Regions from separate parts of the Mesorhizobium sp. INR15 genome, predicted to be linked through region 2. Evidence: predicted binding sites of a transcription regulator. Region 2 holds the regulator's gene; each other region holds the start of a gene.
What was found. Region 2 encodes LexA, which represses DNA repair genes until DNA is damaged. Its sites were predicted from a motif close to TGTTCNNNNTGTGTTCNG; they were not measured.
Positions count from the first base shown of each region.

Region 1 (7,484 bases), 970 kb from region 2:
TCACGCAGGCACCATTGACCATCACCGGCTCCGGCGGGCTTGGCAGCCATGTGCTGACCCTGCAGGTGGCTGGCGCCGCCAACGATTGGCAGTGGGTCGACATCAGCCGCAGCGCCAGCTCCGGCTCGTTCTTCAACAGCGAGCAAGACATGCTCAAGCGGCTCAGCACGCAAAAGAGCTTCCTTGACGCCATGCAGGCCCGGATGCATCCAGGCATGGTGATGGTGCTGACCGATGCCCCGCTGCATCCCGACAGCCGCTCCGGCCAGGACTTCGTCGTGATGTCCGCGACGGATTGATTGTCGGCCAGGCTTCCGCTCAAAACCCCTTCAGCGGCCAGCGGCGCCGGCCGCTGAAATTGCGATACACCCCGCCGCTTGATAGGCTCGTCCGGTGGCGGTCGGGCGATATGGATGAGAGGTTCAGCCAGATGGCCGACGAGAAAGCCAAGCCGCCAATGCCTTTCGCATCGGAGAGCGTGCCGTGGACCGAATGGTCCGATGTGCCGCGCTTCGGCTTGCGCTACCGGCATCTGTCACGCGCAGCCATGGGCGAAAACTACCATGTCGGCGTGGCGATCGAGGAACTGCCGCCTGCTATGCGGACCGCGCCGGCGCATTACCACATGCTTGAGGAAGAGCATGTGTTCATCCTTGAGGGCGAGCTGACCGCGCATGTCGGCGATGCCGTCTACGCCATGAAAACAGGCGATTACATCTGCTTTCCGGCGGGCGCCGCGGCCGGGCATTGTCTCGTCAACACCAGCGATGCGCCGTGCCGCTATGTCATAGTCGGCGAGCGCAACCCTGACGACGTCGTGGTCTACACCGCTTCCAACAAGGTTCTGGTGCGAGCGCTTGGCCCGCGCGCGATCTTCGATCTGGCGGCGGTGCGGGGCTACTGGGATGGCGAGGATACGGGCCTTCCCGCCGGCCAGCCGCTGCCTGGAGATTCGCTGGCTGGTGTCACCAGGGAAGCGGCCAAACCCGTCCCGCCTGTCTCCGGCGATGCCGTCGAGTGGCGTGTGGAAGGCGAAGGCCAGAACTTTGGCGGTCATTCCAGGCATTTGACCTATGCCGCGCTTGGACGGCCAGATTATCATGTCGGCCTGCTGATCGAAGCGCCGGACCCCGGCAAGCGGCTGGCGCCCCGGCACTACCATATGCTGGAAGAAGAGCATGCGCTGATCCTGGAAGGGCAGGTGACGCTGCTGCTCGGCGAGGAACGCCATGAGATGAAAGCCGGCGACTATGTCTGCTTTCCCGCCGGCCTGCCGGTTGGGCATTCCTTCCTCAACTCAGGCAGTGGGCCTTGCCGCTATCTCATGATCGGCGAGCACAATTCCAATGAGGTCTGCGTCTATCCCGATTCCAACAAGATGGCGGTCGACGCGTTGCGCCGGCGCGACGGTATTTTCGACATGGCGGCGGTGCGTCGATATTGGGACGGCGAGGCGTAACAGGGCGGCATTTCGCTGCCCAGAGCGGTTCAACGTTTGATTGAATCGTCGGACCGCTCTAACTCTTGTTTTTACGCAATTCCGGACGGAAAACCGTTACACACTTTTCCTGGAATTGCTCATAGCTCCTTCTCCGCCAGTTCCCTGAACGCGTCGGGGACCGAGCGCGCGGCTTCCAGCGCCACGGTGCCGTAGCCGACCGCCTGTTTGCCGAAGCGCTCGCGGATCTTGTCGATGGCGCGGTCGGCGCCAAAGCGCGCGAGGCCCTTTTTCGTGCCGGGCCGATGTTTCTCGTCGGCGAGGCCGAGCGGCAGTTCCAGTTGCAGCTCGGCGCTTTCTTCCAGATGCGACACCGAGATCGCCAGCAGCGAGATGGTTTTCTCTTGGTGGTGGTCGGCCAGCACGCCGCGCACGAGGTCCTGCGCGATCTCGGCCAGCATCGTGGTTGCCGAGATCGGCTGGTCGAGGGTTATGGAGCGGGTGACGGCGCGGAGATCGGCAAAGCGCACGCGCACCGTCACCGTGCGGCCGGGCCGCGCCTTGGCGCGCAGCCGGCTGGCGACGCGGTCGGCCAGGTGCAGGAGTGTGGGCACGATGATCCGCGCCACCGCCGGCTTCTGTCCGAGCGCGGACTGGGCGCCGGCCGAGCGCGCACGGCGATAGGTGACCAGTTTGCGCGGATCGCGGTTCCAGGCGAGGGCGGCAAGCTTCTCGCCGGCGGCGGGGCCGAGCAGCCGGGTCAGCGCGCCACTATGCGTCCGGGCCAGCTGGCCGATGGTCTCGACGCCGATTTCGGCAAGGCGTGCCTTTGTCGCCGGGCCGACGCCCCACATCAGCCCGACCGGCAGGTCGTGCAGGAAGGCGATTTCGGTGCCGGGTTCGACCACCACCAGCCCGTCGGGCTTGGCGACCTGGGAGGCGATCTTGGCCAGATGCTTGGTGCGCGCCACGCCGACCGAGATCGGCAGGCCGAGTTCGGCCCGCACCCGGCTGCGCACGGTCTTGGCGATCTCTTCAGGCGATCCAAACAGATGCGTGCAGCCGGCGACATCGGCGAAGGCCTCGTCGATGGAAATGCGCTCGACCAGCGGCGTGAAATCGTCGAGCACCTTGATGGCGGCGTCGCCCAGCCGCTGATAGTCGCCGAAATGGCCGCCGACGAAGATCAGTCGCGGGCACAGTTCACGCGCCTTGCGTCCCGGCATGCCGCCGCGAACGCCAAAAGCCTTGGCCTCGTAGGAGGCGGCCAGCACCACACCGCCACCGACGGCGATCGGCTTGCCGCGCAATGACGGATCGAGCAGCTGTTCGACCGACGCATAGAAAGCGTCGAGGTCGGCATGCAGGATGGTGGCTGTTGTTTCCATCCGGCGGCATATCAGGGGTTGTTGATGGATATGAACAAATAGAGAACAAATGGGGTCGGCTGTCAAGCGGGGAAGACGAGGCTCCCTTATCCACCTGTGGGCGAAGGAAGGCGGCGCCTTACACGATATGCTCGACCCGCAGCGTCCGTTTTATTGTTTCCAGCGCCGGCTCGCCGCCGGCCGCCAGTTCGTCGGCGATCCTGGCCAGCACGTCGTCGGCCTTGCGATGCTTGCTGCCCCACGCACCCAGCGTGGCGAGTATCGGCAGAAGGTCGATGCCGGCCTCGGTCAACCGGTAGACAGCTTTCAGCTTGTGTGTCGGGTCATCGCCTCTGGTAAGGATGCCTTCATCCTGCAAGGTCTGCAGCCGCTCGGCCAGCGTGCGCGAAGAAATGCCCTCGTCGGATTGCAGGAACTCGCGAAAATGCCTCTTTCCGGCGAAAACCAGGTCGCGAATGATCAGCAACGTCCAGCGGTCGCCAAGCAGTTCAAGCGACAGGCTGATGGGGCAGCCGGATCTTCCCATGATCGACATATCCATGGTTCCATTTTTCAATCGCTTTACTATTGACATCATTTTCACATTTGATCAATGGTTCCAAATGTAAAGCATTGACGGCGATCCAACCGGAGGCAGGTCGAATGAAGAAGCTCATCCTTCAGATGCAGATGTCGGTCGACGGGTTTGTCGGCGCCGACGCGGACCATCCCTGGCAACTCTGGGAATGGGGCGACAAAAGCGAGTGGGACGACGAGTTGAAGCGCGACTTCAATGCCATATTCGAGAAGATCGACACGATCCTTCTCAGCCGCAAAATGGTGCAGGAGGGATATCTCACGCATTGGGGCAACGCGGCCAGGAATTATCCGCGCGACGGTTTCCATGCCTTCGCGCAACGCGTCGTCGACGCCTGCAAGGTTGTGCTGAGCGACAAGCTGAAGGGCTCGCAGTGGGAGCGCACCACCGTTGCCAGCGGCGACCTGCCGCGCGAGGTCAACGCGCTGAAATCGGGCGAGGGCGGCGACATGGCGGTGTTCGGCGGCGCAGGCTTCGCCTCGGCGCTGATCGCGGCGGGGTTGATCGATGAGTTCCAGCTGTTCATCAATCCGGCCGTGCTGGGCGGCGGCCGCAGGATTTTCGACCAGAGCGGTTTTGCCAAGCTGCGGCTGCTCGGCTCGAAGGCCTATGCCTGCGGCATGGTGGTCAGCCGCTACGCGCCGGCGGGATAGGCACCCCCTTCTCCCACAGGAGAGAAGGGGGTGCCAGCTCACCTGGCGTCGTGGAAGATGATGCCGACGGTGTGCCGCATGCCTGAGCGCAGGCGGCTGACGCCGTGGCGCAGGTTGACGCGGTAGTTGCCCTTGGTGCCTTGCACAGGCCGGTTGTGAACGGCGAAGGCCACGGCGTCGCCCTGGCGCAAATGCACCACCTCGACCCGGCTCTGCATGCGCGGCCGCTGTTCGGTCAGCGCGAACTCGCCGCCGGTGAAATCCTCGCCCGGTTCCGAAAGCAGGATCGCCACCTGCAGCGGGAAGGCGAGATCGCCATAGAGGTCCTGGTGCAGGCAGTTGAAGTCGCCCGGCACATATTGCAGCAACAGCGGCGTCGGCCGCGTCTGACCGGCGGCATGGCACTGTTCGAGGAAATCCGCATGTTTTGCCGGATAGCGCTCGGCCAGCCCCATGCGCTGGTTCCAGCCGTTGGCGACATCCGCCAGCCTTGGATAGAGCGCGGTGCGCAGCCCGCCAAGGACGTCGGGCAAGGGATACTTGAAGTAGCGGTATTCACCCTTGCCGAAACCGTGCCTGGCCATGTGGATGTGGCTGCGGAAATGCTGCTCGTCGGGATAGAGACCGGCGATCTCTAGGCACTCCTGCGGCGACAGCAGTTTCTCGATCACCGCACAGCCGAAGCCGTCGAGTTCGGCGCTGAGCGCCGGCCAGTCGTAGCCGGCGACACGCATCTCGGCGGCTTCGGCCACTGATGTTGCAACCTTGGCGTGGGCGTTCATATCGCTGCCTCCCTGGTGAGCAGGGCGCGCTTGCGTTCGACGCCCCAGCGGTAACCCGCCAATGTGCCGTCGGCGCGCAACACGCGGTGGCAGGGAATGCCAAGCGCGATCGCATTGGCCGCGCAGGCGGTTGCCACGGCACGCGCGCCGTTCGGCTGGCCAAGGCGCCGGGCAAGGCCGGTGTAGGTGATGGTGGCGCCGCACGGGATGACGCGCAGCATCTCCCACACACGCTGCTGGAACGGTGTGCCACGCCGCGTGTCGAGCCGCAAATCGAGACCGGCGCCGGGCATCTCGATGAAGCGGACGATGGCGGCAAGATCGCCGCGCAGTCCACGCTCGTCTTCGGCCAACCGGCTGTCGGGGAAGCGGTTGCGGAGGTCCTGCTCCAACTCGTCCGCACTGGAGCCAATCAGGATGGCGCATACGCCAACGCTGCTGCGCGCCGTCAGGACCTTGCCGATCGGCGAGCCAGTGATGGCATAAGTAATGGTGTTGGCGGCGCCGCGGACTGTCGCCCGTGCCGGTAAGGCGATTTCGGTTTGCATGAGGTTCATGGTCTTCACTCCTTTGTCTTTCCCGACCTTAGCCACACCGCGACGGACGCTCACTCCGATGCTTGCTTTCAAATTCGCATTTGTCTGACGTCGAGAGCCGGCAGGCGCGAGCGGGCTCAGGCGAGGCGGGTTATCTCCTGATCGCCGAGCAGGAACACTTCGCCGGTGACCAGCCGCAATTCGATCTCGCCGGTGGCGGCAAGGCTCCACTCCGCCGCGCCGTCGTCCACCATCTGGCCGATGGCGGTCATCACCAGCGCCTTGGCGGCATCGGCTGGCCGACGATGGCCAAGACTTTTGCGGCTCCGGCGGTTCTCGTCGGCGACGCTCTCGGACAGCTTTGCCATGGCGCGCATCGCGGGCCGGTTCTCCTCAGGTCCGTTGCGGGCGGGATGTGCCGGCAACTGCTTTCGCCAGCCCGCCAGTTGGGGCTTCGCGGCCGAGCAACGCGCGCTTGCGTTCCGCTCCCCAGGCATAGCCCGACAGCGCGCCGTCCTTTCGGATGACGCGGTGGCAAGGGATGGCAACGGCCAGGGCATTGGCCGCGCAAGCGGCTGCGACGGCGCGGGTCGCCTTGGGCGCACCGATGCGCCGGGCGATCTCGGCATAGGAGGCGGTATGGCCGACAGGGATGTCTTGCAAGGCTTGCCAGACGCGCTGCTGGAACGCGGTGCCGCGCACATCGAGCGGCAAGTCGAGACCGATGCTCGGGGCCTCGACGAAACCGACGACGCGGGCGACGAGCGCCTCGTAGTCGTGGTCGCCGCCAATCAGCCGCGCCTTGGGAAAACGGTCCTGCAGATCACGCACCAGCGCGTCGGGGTCGTCGCCAAGCAGGATCGAGGCAACGCCCTTGCGGCTCGATGCGACCAGGATGGCGCCAAGCGAAGTCTCGCCGACGGCGAAGCGGATCTCCTCATTGGCGCCACCGGCACGGTATTGCGTCGGGGTCATGCCAAGCATGCCGGTGGACTTTTCATAAAAGCGCCCGCTCGAGTTGAAGCCGGCATCGTAGATCGCCGCCGTCACGCTGGCGCTGTCCTCAAGGCCCTGGCGCACCCTGGCGGCGCGGTTGGCCGTGGCATAGTCCTTCGGCGTCAGGCCGACGACTGCCCTGAACAGGCGGTGGAAATAGCCGGGGCTGAAACCCGCGGCCGCCGCCAGTTCGCCAAGCGATGGCTCCTCTTCGCTCCGCTCGATCATGCGGCAGGCACCGGCGATGATCGCGGCATTGCCGGTCTCGGTCGAGATCCCGTCCGGATTGCAGCGCCGGCATGGCCGGAAGCCGGTGTCGCGGGCCGCCTGCAGCGTGTCGTGAAGTGCTACATTCCTGGGGTTCGCCTGCCGCGAAGGGCAGGATGGCCGGCAGTAGACGCCGGTCGTCACGACCGAATACCAGAAATGTCCGTCGGCCAGCCTGTCGCGGGCAACGACGCGAGCCCAGCGCGGATCAGCGGTGACCGGAAGCGGTGCGGAGTTCAGATTTCTTCGAGGGCTAGTGAGCATGGCTGATATAGAAGCGGCCGCGGGCCGGTTCCGCCACCCGTTTCCTGCCAATGTCTGGCGATGTCTGGACCGGTTACCCCTCGTGCCGGACCGCTACGTCCGTGCTGGGTCGGGGATCGGCAATCCGATGTCGGAAGCGGCCTCACTCGCAGCCCTTGAAAGCTGGCTCGCGTTGGGTGAAACGAAACGCCCGGTCAGGTACCAGATCAGGGAGACGACTAGGATCGAAACATAGCCATCGGCGGCATAGTGCCAGCCGGTATAGACAGAACCGAACAGAATGAGCGCCGCGAAGGACCAGCCGCCGATGGCCCAACGGCGGCCGAAGCCGGTCAGGAAGAAGGCGTTGAGCGTGACGAACGCGACATGCATGCTTGGCATGGCGGTGATGCCGCCGCCCAGTTCTGGCCGGCCGCTTGCGTGTATTCCCATGAGATAGGCGGCGTAGGTCTCGACAGACCCCCCGTACCCAGTCGCCGCGAGGGCGGCATGCAGCCCGGCAAACCGGTTGCCGCCGTAAAGCTGATCATAGAATATTGGCCCGACGGACGACAGCAAAGTCGCAAGAACGGCGCCGCACAGG
Region 1 is NZ_CP045496.1:3,316,503-3,323,986, forward strand. Features, by position in the region: gene GA829_RS16190 (L,D-transpeptidase) at 1-299, shown strand, start outside; gene GA829_RS16195 (cupin domain-containing protein) at 431-1,459, shown strand; gene dinB (DNA polymerase IV) at 1,579-2,826, opposite strand; gene GA829_RS16205 (winged helix-turn-helix transcriptional regulator) at 2,945-3,361, opposite strand; gene GA829_RS16210 (dihydrofolate reductase family protein) at 3,469-4,056, shown strand; gene GA829_RS16215 (2OG-Fe(II) oxygenase) at 4,095-4,838, opposite strand; gene GA829_RS16220 (methylated-DNA--[protein]-cysteine S-methyltransferase) at 4,835-5,395, opposite strand; gene GA829_RS16225 (hypothetical protein) at 5,512-5,751, opposite strand; gene ada (bifunctional DNA-binding transcriptional regulator/O6-methylguanine-DNA methyltransferase Ada) at 5,768-6,901, opposite strand; gene GA829_RS16235 (phosphatase PAP2 family protein) at 6,995-7,484, opposite strand, start outside.
Region 1: a site for LexA is predicted at 2,857-2,874, ahead of dinB (DNA polymerase IV). Genes of this name have one in related genera too.

Region 2 (7,484 bases):
GAGGCATTGTCGCGGCTGGAGGCCGAGCGCCTGGTCACCGCGATCAGCAATCGCGGCTTTGCCGTCGCCCCCGTATCGCGAGCCGAACTCGAGGATCTGGCGCACGCGAGGATGGTTGTCGAGATACCCCTGTTCCTGGAATCGATCGAGAAAGGCGGTAAAGCATGGGAAGATGCCGTCGTCACCGCCCACTACCGGCTCTCCCGCTGCAAGACCGCGGTTGACGATCCTTCGGATGAGGCCGTCGACAAATGGGACGAGAGCCACGAGGCCTTCCACGCGGCACTGCTGAGTGCGTCGACCTCCAACTGGCTGCTGCGATTCCGCTCCACAATCGCCGACCAGTTGCGCCGGCATCATCGCTTTCTTGGCCTTGCGCCGACACTGCGCGCCGCGGCAGGGCTCAAGGATGGCTATGAAGAGGCCATGGATGCGTTGCGCGAGGCGATAGCGATCGAGCACCACACCGCGATCATGGAAGCGGCGCTGGACCGTGATGTCGAGCGGGCAAAGGCGTTGATGGTGGCCCACATCGGCTACACGCTGCATGTCTATGTCCACAGCGAAGACAACAACGCGAGCAAGTACACCGCGCGTGCCGGCAGCTTGAAGACGGTCGGCAAATGAGCTCAACGCTCCCGCGCCGCCCGACACTCGAGGAGATTGGCGCGGCTCGCGACCGGCTGGCCGCGTCGTTGCCACGGACACCGCTGCTGCGTGTCGATCTTGGCGGGACCGACCAACGGATATTCCTAAAGCTTGAGACCCTGTCGCCCATAGGCGCCTTCAAGATCAGGCCGGCGCTGAATGCTCTGCTTTCCCGCGACGCCGATGCGCTACGGCATGGCGTCGCCACGATCAGTTCGGGCAACATGGCCTATGGAATGGCCTGGGCCGCAAGGGCGCTTGGCGTTCCAATGGCCGCCTACATGTATGCGGACGCGCCCCAGACCAAGATCGATGGAGTCCGCCGCCTTGGTGGCGAGGTGCGTTTCATTTCGCACGAGACCTGGTGGCGATACATCACCGGGATTGAGCGTCCGGATATCGCTGAACTCCTCATAAATCCCGTCACCGATCAGGCGGTACTGGCGGGAAATGGCACCATCGGCCTGGAGATCGTCGAAGACCTGCCGGAAGTCGATTGCGTGCTGACGCCCTACGGCGGCGGCAGCATGACAACCGGGGTCGCCAGCGCGGTCAAGGCATTGCGGCGCGACGCGAAAGTCTTCGCGGTCGAAGACGAAAACGCGGCGCCGGTCACCGCCGCCCTGGCGGCCGGGCGCATTGTCGATATCAAGACGCAGCCCTCCTTCATCAAGAGCATCGGTGGGCCGTCGCTGGTGCCTGAACTATGGCCTTTGGCAAACCAGCTTATCGACGGCGCTATTACCGTCAGCCTTCAGCAGGTGACGGAAGCAATGCGGCTGCTGTTTTCGAAAGCGAAGCTCGTGGCCGAAGGTGCCGGGGCGGCGTCACTGGCCGCCGCTCTTTGCAGCGAGCAGGCAACTGGCAACATCGTCTGTGTCATCTCCGGTGGCAACATCGATGCTGGCGCCTATGCGCAGGTCTTGGCCGGGGAAGTCCCACCGGCGTGATGTTGGCGCCGACCCACCCGTGGTTGGCATTTTGGCTTCGTTTCGTTCACGGCAAATGGCAAGTCAGCAAAGGTCGACATATCCGTCTTGGGCACCTGTCCATGACTGGTGCCAGGATTCGCCATGGGATGGGCCACACGCCGTTAACCATAACAATTTCAACGCTGGAAAGCATGCGCCAGCGGCGTGAAATGAGCCGTGGCGAAGCGGCACGGTGCCGACAATAATTTCAGCCGTCTTAACAAATTCATTAAACTTTAAACAGTTGCGGAACACAACTGGAACAGATAGTGTTTGTTCTGGGTTTGTTTTTCCGATTCTGGTTTCAGAACTCCTGGGGGCTGCCATGCTGACGCGCAAGCAACATGAATTGCTGATGTTCATTCATGAACGCCTGAAGGAAAGCGGCATTCCCCCATCCTTCGACGAGATGAAGGAGGCGCTCGATCTTGCCTCCAAGTCCGGCATTCACCGGCTGATCACGGCGCTGGAAGAACGCGGCTTCATTCGCCGGCTGCCCAATCGTGCCCGTGCTCTCGAAGTGCTGCGGCTGCCCGACTCGATCGCACCCGGCCTCAACGCGGCGCGCAAGTTTTCGCCCAGCGTCATTCAGGGCGGCGGTGGTCAGGGCAGCCTCGGCCGGCAGATCAAACCAGCTCCTTCGCGCATGCCTTCGGCCGGCAATGACGATGACGCGGTCTCAGCCGTATCCATCCCGGTGATGGGCCGTATCGCCGCCGGTGTGCCGATTGATGCCATCCAGCACCAGACGCATTCGATCTCGGTGCCGCCGGACATGATCATGGGCGGCGAGCACTATGCGCTGGAGGTCAAGGGCGACTCGATGATCGAGGCCGGTATTTTCGACGGCGACACAGTCATCATCCGCAACGCCGACACCGCAAGCCCGGGCGAGATCATCGTGGCACTGGTGGACGAAGAAGAGGCAACGCTAAAGCGGTTCCGCCGCAAGGGCGCTTCGATTGCGCTTGAAGCCGCCAATCCTGCCTATGAGACCCGCATCTTCGGGCCAGACCGGGTCAAGGTGCAAGGCAAGCTCGTGGGGTTGATCCGGCGTTATTGAGCCTGAGGCGCTGCCTGTTTCTCCGGCTTGACGTAGGGCGGCAAGCCTCGCGCTTCCCGTGAGAATTTTCGCTGTTCGTGCCAGGGCCGGTATGGTCTGTCGACGGCGAAGCTGATCCGTGCCGGCGCGGTCGCGGATAGCCTATCGAAGAAGATCGCGGCACTGCCTTTGCGGGCCAGCTGTCTTTTGGTCAGAACGAGTACCAGCGGATTGTGACACGGATCGTAGGCCGTGGCGTCGTTGATGATGATCAGGTCGGCAAACGCACAGGCTCTCCAGGCATCCTTGCGGTCCTCGACATGCGCGATGATCGCGCCGGACGGATGCCGGGCAACGCACACACCGGCCATGCAGTAGAACGGCGCTCCTGACGGCAGATCAGCAGGGTCGATATCGAACTGCGCGTCTTCCTTGCTGAACACCTCCGGCAGGACGATGGTTTCGGATCGCAGCGCGCGTTTCCAGTTGTCGACGGTGAACTCGTTCGGGCGCGGCCGGTTGACGGCGAGTTCGCCGCCGCCGATCGGCAGTGCGACCAGCCGTGCATCCTCGGAGACCAGCACGTCGGGCGTTTCGGCGCCGGAGACCGTCAACAGGCTGGCTAGCGCGAACGGAACGGCTGCTAGCCGCAGCCGGGTCGTCGCCATTGTCGCGATGATCAGGGCAATCGTTGCCAGCAGGACCGACCGCTGCGAAATCAGACCGACGGCATCGACCGGCGAGCGCTCGGAGATCCAGCCGGATACGGCGATCATCGCGGTCAGCCCTTTGCCCATCAAATAGAGGGCGGGCCCATCGAGGCCGAATGGCATCAGCAGCGCGCTGGCGACGGCCAGGAACATCACGATGGACACGATCGGCATGATGGCCAGATTGGCGAACAGGCTGAGCGGCGACACGCGCTGAAAATGCCAGATCGCAAACAGCGCCGTGGCACTGCCGGCGATGATCGAGGTCATCGCCAGACCGCCCATCATCAGCAGGAACTTTCGCGTCAGAAAGCCGGGCAAGGAGCGCCGTGGCGGCGGCGTCCTGGTTTTTCCCGCGCGATAGTCCGACCAGCCGGCATAGGCACCAACCAGGGCCGCGGTTGCAGCAAACGACATCTGGAAGCTCGGACCAACCACCTCGTGCGGCGATATCGCGATGACGGCGATGGCCGAGATCGCCAGATTGCGCATGGTCAGCGCTGCTCGGTCAAACAGGACCGCAATCAACATCACCGCCAGCATGATGAAGCTGCGTTCGGCTGCCACCACCACGCCGGAGACCACAAGATAGGCGGCGATAGAGAAAAGTGCCGCCGCCGCGGCGTATTTCTTGACCGGGCGCCGCGAGGAGAAATCCGGGAACAAGGCGAAAGCGCCGCGCAGCATCGCCATGATGGTGCCGGCGACCAGCGCCATATGCAGCCCTGAGATCGAGATGATGTGATAGATGCCGGTGCGCCGCATCGACTCATTGATCTCTTCAGGAATGCCGGCGCGCACGCCGACGATCAATGCGGCGGCAATTTCACCTTCGGCGCCACCAACAATGCCGCGAATGTGATCGGCGATAGTCTCGCGGGCATTCTCGATCGCCGCGGAAAGCCTGGCGCTGAACGGCATGCCTTGAGACGGAACAACCTGCGGATTGCCGAGGAAAAAGCCGCTGCCGCCAATGCCGGAAAAATAGCTGTCGAAGGAGAAGTCATAGCTCTCCGGCCGCACCGGGCCGGTTGCCGGCAGCAATTTGGCATAGCCGGTGACCTGGGAGCCGGCGACCGTCTCAGCGGGTATTTTCCGCGCCGACAGGCGAACCCGTTCCGGCATGTAGCGCAGCTTCGGCCGCGCGGTCGAAATCACGTCGAGGGTCAGTCGAATACGGCCGTTTGCCATGCGGTCGATCGAGACGACGCGGCCGGTCAGTTGCGTCGATATTTCCGAGCCGAGCATCTGAGTGCCCGCCCGCCATGTCTCGACCTTGGCGGCAAGCATGCCGAGCGCGCACAACAGCGCCGCCACGAAACACAGATTGGTTCTGTGCCAGGAACGCGACGCGAGCGCGCAGACCGCCATCAAGACGACGGCGGCGATAGGCTTTGGAAAATCCGGTTCCGCCGCCAGCGAGAAATAGCCGATGGCTCCGCATGCCAGAAACACCGGCACGAGCAGGAAGGCGATGCCCCGGTCAAGCTCCAGCCCAGCGGCCAGGGCGATACCGTTGCCGACGCGAGGCAAGGAGAACCGGCGCAAAGGCGAACGCAGGCGCGTGACCGCACCGGCCTCGCGGACCGGACCTTGCGTCGGGACATCGGCGGTTGGATGGTCAGGGCGGTTTTCAGGCAGCGGAACGGCAACTGCCAAGGTGGCCGAAGGCATGGCAAACAATGATCGTTCGCTGACACCGATGACGGTATCCTCGCCCTCCTCCCCACCCCGGCTTCGTCCGGCCATCGGGTCTGCCCCTTGCGCCCTTGACCTCCTATGCTACATGAACGCGCAACGCGCGAAAGTCCGCCCCCCATACCCCGCTTCAGACGCTTCCCGAGAGTTCCATGTCCGACAAGGTCGTTACCCGTTTTGCTCCCTCGCCCACCGGCTACCTGCATATCGGTGGCGCGCGCACGGCGCTGTTCAACTGGCTCTATGCCAAGCATACGCAAGGCACGATGCTGCTGCGTATCGAGGACACGGACCGTGAGCGATCCAGTGACGCGGCGACGGCCGCCATCCTCGACGGACTGACCTGGCTTGGCCTGTCATGGGAAGGTGACGCGGTATCGCAGTTCGAGCGCGCGCCGCGCCATCGCGAAGTGGCCGAGGAGCTCGTGCGCCTGGGCAAGGCCTACTACAGCTACGAAACACCTGCCGAGCTCGACGCGATGCGCGAGGCAGCGCGGGCCAAGGGCCTGCCGCCGCGCTACAACGGCCACTGGCGTGATCGTGACGCGTCCGAGGCGCCTCCTGGCGTCAAGGGCGCGATCCGCATCAAGGCGCCGTCAGAGGGCGAGACTGTGGTGCGGGACCGCGTGCAGGGTGACGTCCGCTTTCCCAACAAGGATCTCGACGATTTCATCATCCTGCGCTCGGACGGCAATCCGACCTACATGCACGCTGTCGTCGTCGACGACCACGACATGGGCGTTACCCACATCATCCGGGGCGACGACCATCTGACCAATGCCGCACGCCAGACTGTCATCTATGACGCCATGGGATGGGATTTGCCTTCGATGTCGCATATCCCGCTGATCCATGGTGCTGACGGCGCCAAGCTGTCCAAGCGGCACGGCGCGCTCGGCGTCGAGGCCTATCGCGCCATGGGCTATCTGCCCGAGGCGCTGCTCAATTATCTCGCGCGGCTTGGCTGGAGCCATGGCGATGACGAGATCATGTCGATCAAAGACATGATTGCCTGGTTCGACATCGGCGACGTCAACAAGGGTGCCGCGCGCTTCGACTTCGCCAAGCTCGAGGCCCTGAACGGCGTGCATATGCGCCGCATGGATGACGCCGCGCTGTTCGACATCTTCATCTCCACGCTGCCCCATCTCGAAGGCGGGCCCGCACTTGCCGCGCGCCTTGACGACAAAACCCGGGCGCAGTTGCTGGCTGCCTTGCCGGGCCTCAAGGAGCGCGCCAAGACGCTGGTCGAACTGGTCGACGGTGCCGCCTTCCTGTTTGCCACGCGGCCGTTGCCGATCGACGAAAAAGCTGCCTTGGTGCTCAACGACGATGCGCGCAACATCCTGCGCGGCGCGCATGCGGCATTGAACGCTGTTTCAGGTGACTGGACGGCGGCATCGGCGGAGGCCGCGATCCGCGACTATGCGCTTTCAGGCGGCCATAAGCTTGGCGGGGTTGCGCAGCCGTTGCGGGCCGCCTTGACCGGCAAAACCACCTCACCGGGTGTGTTCGATGTGCTTGCCGTGCTTGGCCGCGACGAGAGCCTGGCACGCATTGCCGATCAAATCGATTAGGAGCAATCTGGCCCAAGAAGATTGGCATTGAAAGGCGCGTTTCGCAGTGCAACATTAGGCCTTGGCCCAATCTGGCACGCACCCCCTAAAATGCGGTCGCGAATACGCGCATTCCGGTGATTTCGACGTGTCGCTTTGCAGAATTTGCCTTTGCCGGCATGAGGAAAGAAGAAGGAGTTTGCAATGACCGAAGCAGCGACAAAACTGGAATTGGGCGGCAAGACCCAGGAGGCCACCGCAACGCTTGAATTCGCCGGCAAGACGCACGAATTCAAGGTGCGAAGTGGCTCGGTCGGACCCGATGTCATCGACATCGCCGCGCTCTACAGCACCACCGGCGCTTTCACCTACGACCCGGGCTTCACCTCGACCGCCAGTTGCGAGTCGGAGATCACCTTCATTGACGGTGACGCCGGCATCCTCCTGCATCGCGGCTACCCGATCGACCAGTTGGCCGAACATGGCGACTTCCTCGAAGTCTGCTACCTCCTGCTCTACGGCGAATTGCCGACCAAGGCGCAGAAGGACGATTTCGACTACCGCGTGACGCGCCACACCATGGTGCATGAGCAGATGTCGCGCTTCTTCACCGGCTTCCGCCGTGACGCGCACCCGATGGCGGTGATGTGTGGCGTGGTTGGCGCGCTGTCGGCCTTCTACCACGACTCGACTGACATATCCGATCCGTACCAGCGCATGGTTGCGTCGATGCGGCTGATCGCCAAGATGCCGACGATCGCGGCGATGGCCTACAAATACCACATCGGCCAGCCCTTCATTTACCCGAAGAACGAGCTGAATTTCGCCGCCAACTTCCTGCATATGTGCTTTGCGGTGC
Region 2 is NZ_CP045496.1:4,285,891-4,293,374, reverse strand. Features, by position in the region: gene GA829_RS20850 (GntR family transcriptional regulator) at 1-627, shown strand, start outside; gene GA829_RS20845 (pyridoxal-phosphate dependent enzyme) at 624-1,598, shown strand; gene lexA (transcriptional repressor LexA) at 1,945-2,682, shown strand; gene GA829_RS20835 (ComEC/Rec2 family competence protein) at 2,676-5,120, opposite strand; gene gltX (glutamate--tRNA ligase) at 5,222-6,646, shown strand; gene gltA (citrate synthase) at 6,830-7,484, shown strand, end outside.

Region 3 (7,484 bases), 2.8 Mb from region 2:
GGCCTCGCAGAACAAGGCCGAGGCCGCGCAGAAGGCCGGAAAGTTCAAGGACGAGATCGTTGCCTTCACCATCAAGGGCCGGAAGGGCGACACGATTGTCGACCAGGACGAATACATCCGTCACGGCGCCACCATGGATGCCATGACCAAGCTGAAGCCGGCCTTCGACAAGGACGGCACGGTGACCGCCGCCAACGCGTCCGGCATCAATGACGGCGCCGCCGGCGCACTTCTGATGAGCGAGGCGGAAGCAGTCCGGCGCGGCATCACGCCTTTGGCGCGCATCGTCTCCTGGGCGACCGCCGGTGTTGACCCTGCAATCATGGGCACCGGCCCCATCCCTGCCTCGCGCAAGGCATTGGAAAAGGCCGGCTGGTCGGTCGGCGATCTCGACCTGGTCGAGGCCAACGAGGCCTTTGCCGCTCAGGCCTGCGCCGTCAACAAGGACATGGGCTGGGATCCCTCGATCGTCAACGTCAATGGCGGTGCCATCGCCATCGGCCATCCGATCGGCGCTTCCGGCGCCCGTGTCTTCAACACGCTGGTCTTCGAGATGCGCCGCCGGGGCGCCAAGAAGGGCCTTGCGACGCTGTGCATCGGCGGCGGCATGGGCGTCGCCATGTGCGTCGAAGCGCTGTAAGAAAGACCAACCACACTGCGGAAGCGAGCAGGGAACAGAGGGCAAACCCTGCCGCCCGACATCAGACATCTGCACTCCTGGGAGGAAACATGACCAAGGTAGCACTCGTCACCGGTGGCTCGCGCGGCATCGGCGCGGCGATCTCGATCGCGCTGAAGAATGCCGGCTATTCCGTCGCCGCCAACTATGCCGGCAATGACGAGGCGGCGAAGAAATTCACCGCCGAGACCGGCATCAAGACCTACAAATGGTCGGTTGCCGACTATGACGCCTGCGCTGCCGGCATAAAGCAGGTCGAGGCTGATCTCGGCCCGGTCGCGGTGCTGGTCAACAATGCCGGCATCACCCGCGATGCCATGTTCCACAAGCTGACGCGCGAGCAGTGGAAGGAGGTCATCGACACCAACCTTTCCGGCGTCTTCAACATGACGCACCCACTGTGGGGCGGCATGCGCGACCGCAAGTTCGGCCGCGTCATCACCATTTCCTCGATCAACGGCCAGAAGGGCCAGGCCGGCCAGGTCAACTACTCCGCCGCCAAGGCTGGCGATATCGGCTTCTCCAAGGCGCTGGCCCAGGAGGGCGCGCGCGCGGGCATCACCGTCAACGTCATCTGCCCCGGCTATATCGCCACCGAGATGGTCAAGGCGATCGACGAGAAGGTGCTCAACGAACGCATCATTCCGCAGATTCCCGTCGGCCGCCTTGGCGAGCCGGAAGAGATCGCGCGCTGCGTCGTCTTCCTCGCTTCCGAAGATGCCGGCTTCATCACCGGTTCGACTATCACCGCCAATGGCGGTCAGTATTTCGTCTGAGACCGAAAACCATCTCGGAGCTTCAACGGGCTGGCAAAACCAGCCCGTTTTCCGTTGGCGGGGCAGTCGGCCGGAGGCGCCCCAGCCGCGGCTGACCCAATCCGGCACGCGGAAGTTAACAGCCGCCGTCCGCTCTGTGCGAAAGCCGCTTGGCAACCTGTGGATTCTCGGTGGAAAACCTGTTCACAACACAAGATATTGGGGTGAACAAATCAGGAATATTGGCGTATCGCTGATTCGTCGCCATTTCGTTCCGGCTTTGACCGGAAGGTTAATGAACAAGCCCGGAATCGCCCGCCAAACGGTTAACACGGATTAGGAAAGATCAACAATTTCATAATCTTGGTCGATGGCAGCCAGGCGGCGCCTGCCGTTCGTCGGCATAGGTTAACGGCAAGTCCACTCTAGCATGAAACGGGCCAGTTCGACGATTCAGCATCTGGTGAGAGTCCGAGCCATAAAATCCACATGTAGCCGTGAACAAAACCTGAATCAGCTGGAGTCACTGATTCGTCGCCGATTCGTTCCAGACTCGTTCCATCCGTTAATCAGCAACCGTTTCGCGGATTGACAACGATGCCATCGAGATACCGCTGGAACATTCCGCTTTCGCTTCGCGTGCGAAATCCCTATGTGTCGCCTGTCATACGCGCCGGAGCAGGCGCGCTCCCGACAATGAGAGGCCAGAAAGCCTTATTTCGACGCTGATGAACATCCAGCCCAAACACACCGAGCCTCTGATCCTGTCGGGCCGCGACGTCACCGCCGTGTTGGGGCCGACCAACACCGGCAAGACGCATCTCGCCATCGAGCGCATGGTGGCGCATGAGAGCGGCATCATCGGCCTGCCACTCAGATTGCTGGCGCGCGAGGTTTACACGCGTGTCTGCGAAAAGGTCGGCGCCCACAAGGTGGCGCTGATCACCGGTGAAGAGAAGATCCAGCCGCCCGGCGCCCGATACTCAGTCTGCACCGTGGAGGCGATGCCGCGCGAGACCGATGCCGCCTTCGTCGCCATCGACGAAGTGCAGCTCGCTGGCGATCTCGAGCGCGGTCACATCTTCACCGACCGCATCCTGCATCTGCGCGGCAGACAGGAGACGCTCCTGCTTGGTGCGGCCACCATGCAGGGCATCCTCCAACGCCTGTTGAGGGGCGTGTCGGTGGTAACGCGGCCACGGCTGTCGCATCTCGCCTATGCCGGCTCGAAGAAGCTGACACGCCTGCCGCGCCGCACCGCGATCGTCGCCTTCTCGGCCGATGAGGTCTACGCCATCGCCGAACTGATCCGCCGCCAGCAAGGTGGTGCTGCTGTCGTGCTGGGCGCGCTCTCGCCGCGTACCCGCAACGCACAGGTGGCGCTGTTCCAGTCGGGCGACGTCGACTATCTCATTGCCACCGACGCCATCGGCATGGGCCTGAACCTTGATCTCGATCACGTCGCCTTCGCCCAGAACCGCAAGTTCGACGGCTATCAGTATCGCAATCTGACAGCGGCCGAGCTTGGCCAGATCGCTGGACGCGCCGGACGGCATCTGCGCGACGGCACCTTCGGCGTCACTGGCCAGGTCGATCCGCTCGACGAAGACCTGATCAAGAAGATCGAAGGCCATGATTTCGAGCCGGTGAAGGTTTTGCAGTGGCGCACCGCGCATTTCGACTTCGCCAGCCTCGACACGCTGAAGCGCTCGATCGAAACCAATGCCCCGGTCGAAGGCCTGACGCGAGCACTGCCCGCCGTCGATGCACAGGCGCTGGAATATCTGTCGCGCGACGAGGACATCCGCGCGCTCGCCACCAATGCCAAGCGCGTGGCGCTGCTGTGGGAAGCCTGCGCGCTTCCGGACTATCGCAAGATCGCACCCGCCCAGCATGCCGACCTGATCGCCTCGATCTACATGGACCTCGCCAGACATGGTCATGTCGACGAGAATTACATGGCCGAACAGGTGCGCCGCGCTGACACCACCGAGGGCGATATTGATACGCTTTCGCACCGCATTGCTCAGATCCGCACCTGGACATTCGTGTCGAACCGGCCGGGCTGGCTGGCCGATCAGGCACACTGGCAGGAAAAGACGCGAGAAATTGAAGACAGATTGTCGGATGCGCTGCATGAGCGGTTGACGAAACGCTTCGTAGACCGCAGGACTTCCGTCCTCATGCGGCGCCTTAGAGAAAATACCATGCCTGAAGCCGAAATAAGCCCTACCGGAACCGTCCTTGTCGAAGGCCATCATGTTGGCGAGCTGCAAGGGTTCCGCTTTACAGCCGACCAGAGCGCCGGCGGCGAAGACGCCAAGGCCGTGCGCACGGCCGCGCAAAAGGCGCTGGCCGCCGAATTCGAGGCGCGCGCCGAACGCTTCGGCGCCTCGGCCAATGGCGACATCGCGCTGGGCTCGGATGGCGTGCTGCGCTGGATCGGCGCGCCGATCGGTACGCTGGTCTCGGGCGACGAGGTCCTCAAGCCCCGCCTTGTGCTGCTGGCCGACGAGCAGTTGACCGGCCCGGCACGCGACAAGGTCGCGGCGCGGGCGGAACGCTTCGTCAATTTCCAGGTCGAGTCGCTGCTGAAGCCGCTGGTCGACCTCAAGAATGCCGACCAGATTTCCGGCATCGGCCGTGGCATCGCTTTCCAGCTGGTCGAGAACTACGGCCTGATCAATCGCCGCGACATCGCCGAGGAAATGAAGTCGCTCGACCAGGAGGGCCGTGCAGCCCTTCGCCGTCTCGGAGTCCGCTTTGGCGCCTACCACGTCTTCGTGCCGACGCTGATCAAGCCGGCTCCGGCTGGTCTGGTGACGCTGCTGTGGGCGCTGAAGAACGACGGCAAGGACAAGCCCGGTTTCGGCGACGTGGTTCACGCTCTCGCCTCCGGCCGCACCTCGGTGGTCATCGACCCAGCCTTCGACAAGGCTTTCTACAAGCTGGCCGGCTACCGAAACCTCGGCCGCCGCGCCGTACGCATCGATATTCTGGAACGCCTCGCCGACCTGATCCGCCCCGCGACCAACTGGAAGCCCGGTCTCGGACAGCGCCCCGACGGCGCCTATGACGGCCAGTCCTTCATGGTGACGCCGCCAATGATGTCGATCCTCGGCGCCACCGCCGACGACATGGAAGAAATCCTGAAGGGTCTCGGCTATCGCGCCGAACCGAAGCCACCGGCGGAGGTCAAGGCCCGGCTTGAGGCGCAGGACAACGCGGCCGGCGAAGCAGCGGCTGCGAAATTTGCCGCCGAAGAGGCAGCCCGCGCCGAGCAGGCCAAGGCAGCTGAAGACGCAGCGGCACAAGCCGCATCAGAGGCCCCGGCCGAAGATTCGGAGCTGGCAGCGGACGCAGTCGTTGCGGAAACGGCAGTGGAAGCGCCCGCCGAGATCGTCGCGGACGTTGCGCCGGAACCTGCTGCCGACGAACCGGCGGACGTTCAAGCCGAAGCTATCCAGGAAGAAGCGACATTAGCCGAGGCAGCAGCAGAAGCCGACGAGCCCGCGCCGCTTGAACCGCAGGCAGAGCCTGAAGCCGCCGAGATCGCAGCCGTGGCACCGGCTGAGGATACGGCACCGGCCGAGCCCACGTCAGACGCCACGCCCGCAGCAGAGGCTTTGGAGCCCGCTCTGGTGGCGGAGGCCACCGACGGCGAGACAGTCCCTGAAGTGGAAGCGCCAAAGCCCATCCTGTTGTGGCGTCAGGGCCGTTTCGACCAGCGCCCACGCCATCGCGACGACAACCGCAGGAACAACAACCGTCCGCGCAACGGCCAGGCCGCGCGTGGCCGCACCGATGCGCCGGCGGATGCTTCCGGCACACCAGCGCCGGCGTCGCCCTCGGATCGGCCTGCCCATGAAGGGCGGCGGGACGGTGCCGGCAAGCCACGCTTTGACCGCTCGAAGTTCAAGCCCAAGCCGCAGGCCGAAGGCGAACAGCGGCGCGACGGCAGGCCGCAAGGCGACCGACCCGACCGCCGCGAAGGCCGGCCCGACTGGAAGGCTGGCAGGCCGGATGGCAAGGGTGGTGGCCCCGATCGCGGCGGAAAGCCTGCCTTCCAGCCAAAGCCGCGCGAGGAGCGCCCGGTACGTTTCGATCCGGACTCGCCCTTCGCCAAGCTCGCCGCCTTGCGCGACCAGTTGAAGAAGTAGGCCAGCCGGGTTCGATGGTTGCCCCAATCGTCTCGAGGGACCGCCAGCGCATCGACAAATGGTTGTTCTTCTCGCGCGCTGTTAAATCACGCTCGCTGGCGGCGAAACTTGTTGTCTCCGGACGCGTCCGCATCAATCGCGACAAAGCAGCGCAGGCGTCCGATATGGTCAAGCCAGGTGATGTGCTGACCATCACGCTTGAACGGCGGATTTTCATCTGGAAGGTGCTGAATCCAGGCGCACGGCGCGGCCCGGCCGAGGAGGCGCGCACCCTCTATGAGGACATGTCGCCACCACCGGCGCCGAAGGGCGAAGCTCCTCCCGATGCGATTGCGGGGCTGCGCGAAGCCGGAAGTGGCCGCCCGACCAAGAGAGAACGCCGCCAGACCGACCGATTGCTTGGCGAGGATTGAGCCATGCCAGGCCCCTGCTCTGCCAGCGGTCTGGAATTCCATTCCGCAAACGCCGATGCCGCGGGGAACGGCTGCCCTTGCAAGCGGCGGGCAAAGGCGTTACCTCACGGAAAAAGCCCAACAAAAATGGGACGTCCCGGAGCCGACCGATGACCTATGTCGTGACCGACAATTGTATTAAATGCAAATACATGGACTGCATCGAGGTCTGTCCGGTCGACTGTTTCTACGAAGGCGAGAACATGCTCGTCATTCATCCCGACGAATGCATCGACTGTGGCGTCTGCGAGCCGGAATGCCCGGCCGACGCGATCAAGCCCGACACGGAGCCGGGTCTCGACAAATGGCTGCAGGTCAACACCGAATACGCCGAGAAATGGCCCAACATCACCGCCAAGAAAGAGCCGCCGGCTGACGCCAAATCCTTCGATGGCGAGGCTGGCAAATTCGAGAAATACTTCTCGGCGGAGCCTGGCGACGGCGACTGACAGAACGGTCAATTGCCTCGGCATAACGCTGCGTAAGAGGCATGACACATTAACCGCCTTGACAGGCGGCGATCACGTGTGGCCTTCGCGTGTGCGGCAAAACCTTGATTCTTCCGACTTTTTGTGTTACATCAACGAAACATGCCGGTGACACAACGTCGATTTATGGCGCAGACGCCCCAAATCACTGAAAGGTGAAAATCCCATTCGGACCAGAGCAATCTGGGCCTGGCGGTCGCAATACGCGGTTTGCCGGTCCCGGCTTTTCCGGTGGGATCATCTGTTGTGCGGCTAACGATCGGCGTCCCCGATCGCGCGAGTTCGGGCCGGCAGGACGCCGGCGCTACAACAAGGAGTTCAGGGCGTAATGGCAACAATCACCCCGCAGAAGAAGTCCCCCGCAGCGCGTCATGGTTTCAAGACCGGCGAGTACATCGTGTATCCGGCGCATGGCGTCGGCCAGATCATCTCGATCGACGAGCAGGAAGTTGCCGGGCACAAGCTGGAACTCTTCGTCATCGATTTCCAGAAGGACAAGATGCGCCTGAAGGTGCCGGTCGCTAAGGCGACCTCCATCGGCATGCGCAAGCTGTCGGAAGAGGATTATGTCGAGCGCGCGCTGAAGGTCGTGCAGGGCCGCGCCCGCGTCAAGCGCACCATGTGGTCGCGCCGCGCCCAGGAATATGATGCGAAGATCAATTCCGGCGACCTGATCTCGATCTCGGAAGTTGTCCGCGACCTCTACCGCGCCGACAACCAGCCGGAGCAGTCCTATTCCGAGCGTCAGCTTTACGAAGCGGCACTCGACCGCATGGCCCGCGAGATCGCGGCCGTCAACCGCATGTCGGAAACCGAAGCTGTTCGCCTGATCGAGATCAACCTCAACAAGGGTCCGAAGCGCGGCGCCAAGGCCGACAATGAGGAAGCCGAGCAGGAAGAAGCTGCCTGAATTTCTCGCATTTGATTTTCAGAAAACCCGGCCTCGCGCC
Region 3 is NZ_CP045496.1:1,515,389-1,522,872, reverse strand. Features, by position in the region: gene GA829_RS07325 (acetyl-CoA C-acetyltransferase) at 1-640, shown strand, start outside; gene phbB (acetoacetyl-CoA reductase) at 730-1,455, shown strand; gene GA829_RS07315 (helicase-related protein) at 2,163-5,594, shown strand; gene GA829_RS07310 (RNA-binding S4 domain-containing protein) at 5,621-6,007, shown strand; gene fdxA (ferredoxin FdxA) at 6,157-6,495, shown strand; gene GA829_RS07300 (CarD family transcriptional regulator) at 6,863-7,444, shown strand.
Region 3: a site for LexA is predicted at 1,978-1,995, ahead of GA829_RS07315 (helicase-related protein). Genes of this name have one in related genera too.